Regions from separate parts of the Nicoliella sp. ESL1113 genome, predicted to be linked through region 3. Evidence: riboswitches for the same ligand, from Rfam matches in the RefSeq annotation. Region 3 holds a riboswitch; each other region holds the start of a gene.

The links. A riboswitch is a leader RNA that binds a small molecule or an ion and turns the genes downstream of it on or off. The one in region 3 is predicted to bind thiamine pyrophosphate.
Region 1: it holds a riboswitch for thiamine pyrophosphate, as region 3 does, so the genes downstream of both, ACSYTJ_RS08470 (TenA family protein) here and ACSYTJ_RS06855 (3-oxoacyl-ACP reductase) in region 3, are expected to answer to the same signal.
Region 2: it holds a riboswitch for thiamine pyrophosphate, as region 3 does, so the genes downstream of both, ACSYTJ_RS08510 (acetylornithine deacetylase) here and ACSYTJ_RS06855 (3-oxoacyl-ACP reductase) in region 3, are expected to answer to the same signal.

The regions. Positions count from the first base shown of each region.
Region 1 covers NZ_CP196388.1:370,352-372,624, reverse strand. The annotation lists gene ACSYTJ_RS08480 (phosphoglycerate dehydrogenase) at 1-295, opposite strand, end outside; gene ACSYTJ_RS08475 (hypothetical protein) at 503-913, shown strand; TPP riboswitch at 971-1,065, shown strand; gene ACSYTJ_RS08470 (TenA family protein) at 1,225-1,929, shown strand; gene ACSYTJ_RS08465 (ECF transporter S component) at 1,926-2,273, shown strand, end outside.
Region 2 covers NZ_CP196388.1:376,986-379,258, reverse strand. The annotation lists gene ACSYTJ_RS08510 (acetylornithine deacetylase) at 1-972, opposite strand, end outside; TPP riboswitch at 1,057-1,152, opposite strand; gene ACSYTJ_RS08505 (lysylphosphatidylglycerol synthase domain-containing protein) at 1,231-2,136, opposite strand; gene ACSYTJ_RS08500 (acyl-CoA thioesterase) at 2,170-2,273, opposite strand, start outside.
Region 3 covers NZ_CP196388.1:5,463-7,735, reverse strand. The annotation lists gene ACSYTJ_RS06860 (NAD(P)H-dependent oxidoreductase) at 108-764, shown strand; TPP riboswitch at 860-949, shown strand; gene ACSYTJ_RS06855 (3-oxoacyl-ACP reductase) at 998-1,750, shown strand; gene ACSYTJ_RS06850 (type 1 glutamine amidotransferase) at 1,811-2,273, opposite strand, start outside.

The sequences.
Region 1 (2,273 bases), 360 kb from region 3:
CTGCATTTCCACCAGGGGTATTTGAAACCCAAACCCCGTTTTCAGCAGCAAACTTAGCATCAACATTATCATACCCCACGCCTTGTCGAGCTAAAACCTTTAAATTCGGCATTTTAGCGAACATCGAATTCGGAAACGGATCTGCCATTAAAATAATTCCATCAACATCACTAGCTTTATCTAAAATTAACTGAGCATCTTGACCATCAACAACGACTGGTTCGAAACCCTTATCCTTAATTTCTTGACCCACAAAACGATTAATTGCTGGTGTAATCAATATTTTTTTAGTCATTTCAATCATCCTTTCATATGTTTAAAGTATAATCCAGTCACCGTTTAAAAGTACAGCGATAAACAATTTCATGCAACCACATTTCAAATTAGACCGAACCAATTTTAAACTTAAACCGTCTTAATGTTTGAATTTTAAAATTGAATGAGCTATACTGGATAAATAATTTAGCATATAGCATACATAGAATAAAAGGGAGGTAATATTATGAGTCAATATACACAATTAAAGACAAACTTGACTAATAACACGCTACCAAGTGAATATATCAAGGAAGCCTTAGCTTACGCTAATTACTTTCAAGCAGATCATCACGGTGTTTTGAATACTAACTACGTTGATATCATCAATGATCACTACGCTACGGCAGACTATTTAATTAAACTATTTAAACAAATCAATTTATCATTAAAATTTAAATCACAAGATCAAAAAGCACTATATAAAGTCGTTTTAGAAAGTGAAAACCAACCAATTAACCTGGAATCAATTACTAAGGATGATGTGCAAAATATCCACATCGTTCCAGTTAGTGTTCAAGATAAGGAAATCATTTTCAAAATCATCGACGATATGGTTGAAGAATACTTGGATGAAACTGATTCCGTTCACTTATAAAATAAAAAGTATCTTGACATTCGTATCATTTAATAATATCATTAACTCGTAAATTAAATATGTGGTCTGGGGCGCTGATTAAATTCGGCTGAGAAGTACTCATGGAACCTGATGCAGTTAGTACTGACGAAGGGAGACCGCTTAGTCATTGTCTACACGATTGATCGTGTTAGATACTATTTTTATTACTACTAAAAAGACTAGGGACCGCAAACTATTAAAAGAATAGGAGTGGTCCTTTTTGATTTAATAAAAATAGTATTTTCAAACGTCAGTTAAACACAATCAATTAATGTAGGGAGTTTGATAAAATGTCATTTTCACAAGAATTAATCAAAGAAGCACAACCATTTCTAGAATCAATCAAAAAGTGTGATTTTATCCAAGGAGTATTGGATAACAATCTAGATCCAAAAGCATTGGATTACTATGTTTCTCAAGACCTTCAATACGGTAACACTGAAACGATCGTCCAAGCATACTTAATTATCTATAGCGATCAATTCACCGATCAAAAAGATTTTGCTAAGTTGTTGAGTGATCACTTGGGAATCGATGAAGATGTTTTCGAAGGGATGACCGATGAAGATTGGGATACCATCAAAACTGCTAAGATGGAACCAGTCACATACTTATACACCCACCACCTTTTAGACCCAATTAAAACTAGAAATGCCATTGAAATTTTGGCACCATTTGAAGCTGGGGTCTGGGTATATGTAGAATTGATCAAGTACCTTGCTAGTACGAACAAAGTGACTAAGGACAACCCCTTCCATGGTTGGCTAGACTGTCTTGAAGGTGATGATTATCAACAAGTATCAGATGGTTTCTTAGCAGTCATGGACCGCGAAGCTGAAAAATGCTCCCCAGAAAAGTTAGCTGAAATCAAGGAAAGCTTCTTAAGAAGCTGTATGTTCGAATGGTACTTCTTTGATGCTTCATTCAAGCAAACCACTTGGGCTGATTGGAACAAAAACGTATTAGAAAACCAATGTCGAGGTAACTTACTATGAAATTAAGAACTCCACACTGGAATTTACAACAAATTATTATCGTAACACTCGTCGGGATTATCTGTGGGACTATCTATGCTTATGGTGTTAACTCCCTCTATAACTTCGCCAAAGTGGCATTGACGCCAGTTGGATTAAGCCCCTTTGTTGACAGTATTTTCACAGGGCTTTGGTTCATTGCTGCCCCACTAAGTATGTATTTCGTACCTGTCATGGGAGCTGGTATCATCGGTGAAACGATTGCTGCTACATTTGAAATGTTCCTTGGTGGACAATGGGGAGCGCTCACGATCTTCTTCGGATTGATTCAAGGACTTGGGAATGAATTTGGTTTCTTCCCACAT
Region 2 (2,273 bases), 370 kb from region 3:
CATTGACTTGCCACCCCACTTATAAATGGGCATGTGATTCTTCATCCAAAGGTCTGCCTTGGCAACTTGATCAATGTGATCTTCAACTTCTCTTATTACATCTCGATAGTCCTCATTTGGATAAAAATGAACCGTTACCCACAGTCTACATTCATCTGCAATAAAAGCGGCATTGCGACCCCCTTCAATTACAGCAGGATTAATCGTATCAGAACCAGGTTCTACTCCAGGATAACTTTTATTGACCGCCCAATCTCTTTCTAACTCGTTGAGACCAGAAATTACCTTTGCCATCTTTTCAATTGCGCTAGCAGCCCGTAGCTTTCCACCAGCATTCATCATCTGGCGTCTAGTAGCATCATGAAACGTTTGATCACTTTTGATCGTAATCCAACCAGTAATTACTCCGCCTTGGCCTTGAATATGAAAATCACTAATATCACCGACAATCGCAAAATCAGCTTTATGACCATGTTTGATTGCATCCCAAGTTCCGGCTTCACCACTTTCTTCACCAATAACTGATTCGAATTTTAATTCACCAGGTAGTTCTAGACCAGACTTATTCAACAATTGAATTGCCATTAGCATTGCAGCAAGGGCACCCTTCATATCTGCTACCCCGCGACCGATGACTATATCATCATTAATGACCATCTTGAACGGATCTGAATGCCATTTTTCATCCGATTGAATCGAGGCTACATCCATATGCCCATTTAAAATCAAACTTTGGTATTGATCAGATCCTGGTTTCGTCCCAACAACAATTGAATCATGAGGATAAAGATCCCATTGATCAACATTAAACCCATTTTGTTCAAGAAAGTCCCTAACAAATGCCTGAGCATCATCTGAGTTTCTGCCCGGTGGAGCGGGAGTGGGAAATGCCACTAGCTTACTTAATATTGCTAATAACTGATCTTTATTTTGATCAACATCGTTAATCAACGTCTTAATATCATTTACCATTAAAATAGCTCCCTATTTGTCACTATAATAAAAAGGAGATACTTCAAACAGAAGCATCCCCCCTAAATTCGCAAACCATTAGCTAATTTCAAAGGGCCACTTCCTTGCGCTGGTGCTAACCAGATTCAAGTTCAAAGGGTCAAATTAATTCTCAGCTAAATAGCTCCCCTAGTGACAGTTTATTTTTAATTTTAACGCCTTAATTATAAATTAAAGCTGCTTTTTAATCAAACTAAAATGTCCAATCAAAATGACACCCTAATTGATCAGTTTGTTGCGATTTCTACTCAAGTATTTAAATATCAACATGACCATTCCAATTAAAAACGGGATGAAGTAATAACAGATCCGATAGATCAAGGCCCAAATTACAATAATATCAGTTGAAATCCCCGCTCTTTGTAAACCAAATGTTAATGCGACTTCAAATGAACCGATTCCACCAGGAATTAATGACATCGCTCCCACAATTCCAGCAAAGACTAGCCCTAAGTAAGCTGCTCGTACATCAAAATGAATGTGCATGAAGTAACCGATACTCAAAAAGAATGCTAAACAACACACCCACTCCAAAGTTGAGCCAATCAAGAGGTGGAATAGATCGCGACGATTCAATGTATCGTTTTTGGCAATGAACGGAACTAATAAATAAAGCGGGAACAATAGGCACACTGCCTTAATCCAAAGTGGTTCCATTCCAAAGCGATCAATGTTAAGCAGTATTGCAAGAATATCATTAACGACTAAGCCCGTCATCGTGAACAAGGCGATTTGAGTAACAATCTTAGCAGTCTCTTTATTATTTTCCTGAACGCTGCCGAATAAAAAGATCCTAAGGCTCGCCCCGACCAATCCGCCAGATCCCCCGATGTTTGTGAACGTATTGATTACATAACTACTGGTGATCAACTCTGGCATTGAAATATCCATTTTGACCTTGCGAGTATAAGTAAAATCATAAATCATCATTGGGATGATCGAAAGCGCTCCTAAGATTATCAATGTAGCTAAACTGCCGATCGAAAGTAAATGACTAGCATGTACTAACTTATGCCAAGAAATTTGTTCAAAAATGGAGTGGATCGAATAAACCACGAAAACTAAAATCAATACTACATAAATCCGTTTAATAACGTTAGAGTAACTAGAAAAAGCATCTGCAATCTTATCAATAATTTTAATCTAACTCACCACTTTCTAGTTATCATTAACCAATTCTGTTAACCTAGTATAAAAGTCGGGTAATTGCTTTTGAATGTTGATAATCTTACCATTTATGTCTAAAAAGCAGTGCTCGCTAC
Region 3 (2,273 bases):
AATCCATTAAAATCTGATCGATAATTAGCTGAGCGAGGGCGAATTAATTGCGGCACATTGTTATCAATGATAATTTATTATTATATCAATTAAAAAGGATGACAATTATGGATAAAAACGAAGCTTTAATTAACTTAGCCCATCGTAGGTATGCGACTAAAAAGTATGATCCGAACAAACATATTTCCGATAGGGATTGGCATACCATTATGGAGGTCGCTAGATTATCACCTAGTTCAATGGGACTTGAACCTTGGCAATTTTTGTTGATCGAAAATAAAGAATTGAAACAGGCAATGTATAACGATGCCTGGGGGGCGCAAAAGAGCCTTGACGGCGCTGATAAATTTGTTGTAATTTTAGCTCGTAAGGATATGAATATTCATTCCCCTCATATTAAGCATATGAGCGAAGATGTTCAAGGCCACCCGTTTGACATTGATTCACCGTTCTCTAAAAAAATCATTAATTTTCAGGAAAATGATTTTAAGTTAAATACTGAGCGTGAATTATTTGATTGGGCTTCAAAGCAAACCTACATTCCATTGGCGAACATGATGGATGCCGCTGCAGCATTAGACATTGATAGTTGTCCAATCGAGGGCTTTAACCGTGTCAACATTGATCGGATTCTGTCTGATTATGGAGCATTCGATCCTAGAAAGTGGAGCGTTTCTGTAATGGTCAGTTTTGGTTATCGTGACCAAGCGATTACGCCTAAGAAACGCCAACCAATGGAGGCTGTCTACCGAGTTATTAAATAATTAAGATGAAGCACAATTCGTTATTGGATTGTGTTTTTATATTGAGTTGATTAATTCATTTTTATCGCTTAATATATAAGTGGATTCAAATAATATACCGATTAATGGGGTGCTGGAATGGCTGAGATGATACCCATGAACCTGATCTAGGTAATGCTAGCGGAGGGATTATTAAAGGTGTATAAAATCAAGCTATTGCTTCATTCGATTAGTCTTTTAAGGAGATTTTTCAAATGGCAAGAACAGTTTTAATTACAGGAGCAAGTTCAGGATTAGGCGCTGAAACTGCGAAACAATTTGGTGAACGGGGCTTTAACGTCGTGGTAAATTATTACCATCATCAAGACGCTGCTGACCAAGTAGTTGAAGAAATTGGATCAGACCATGCAATTGCGATCAAGGCCGACGTTAGGGACAGAAGTCAAATCGATGAACTAGTTAAGCAGGCAATTGATCATTTTGGAAGCCTAGACGTCGTTGTTAATAATGCTTTAGTCGGGTTTAAATTTGATCCCGTTAAGCAAAAGGCTTTTCAAGATTTATCATGGGATGACTATCAAAAACAAATTGACGGGACCTTGAAGGGTGCTTTTAACGTTACCCAAAGTGCGCTTCCTAATATGATTAAAAATCATTATGGGAAGGTCATTAATATCGGGACGAACCTGTTTCAAAATCCGGTGGTTCCTTACCATGAATACACCACTGCAAAGGCAGCATTGATTGGATTTACTAGAAACTTAGCAGCCGAGCTAGGGAGTGCTGGGATTAGTTTTAATATGGTATCAGGGGGATTACTTAGAACCACTAATGCCAGTGCTGTTACTACTCCCGAGGTGTTTGACTTAATTGCCAATCAAACGCCACTTAAATCAGTAACTACTCCGAAACAGGTTGCTAAGATGGTGGTATTCTTAGGATCAGACGAAAGTGATGGGATTACAGGTCAAAATTACACTGTTGATGGTGGATTAACGATGAACTAAATATCAAATGAAAGGGCAGTAGTAATCACATTCGTGAATGCTACTGCCTTTTTTCATTGATTATTGTTCATTAATGTAATCTAGTATTCTAAACATGACGGCCTTATTTTCAATTGGAACTGGGGTGTTCAATATTTCTTGAGCGCTTTGGCCTAATATCGAGTCCTTAATATATGGAAAATCATTCACTACCATCTCACGAACGTTATTAGCCTTGGGTTCCAAATGAAATTGGAGGCCCGCAATTCGATGGTTCATCACGAACCCTTGGTTCTTTAAGCCAGGGGTGGAAAATAAACGTTCTGCCCCTGCTGGAATTTTGAACATTTCTTCATGCCAGTGAAGGGCAGTGACTTGTTTTGGTAATCCAGAAATGGCATTACTTTCTAGTTTAACAGCTGCCCAACCAACTTCCTTGACTGGCGATTTACCAACTGGGTATCCCATGGCCTTGGTGATTTGTTGCGCGCCATAACAGACCCCAAGCATTGGCGTATTCCGCTTTAAAAGGGTATTGATTAAA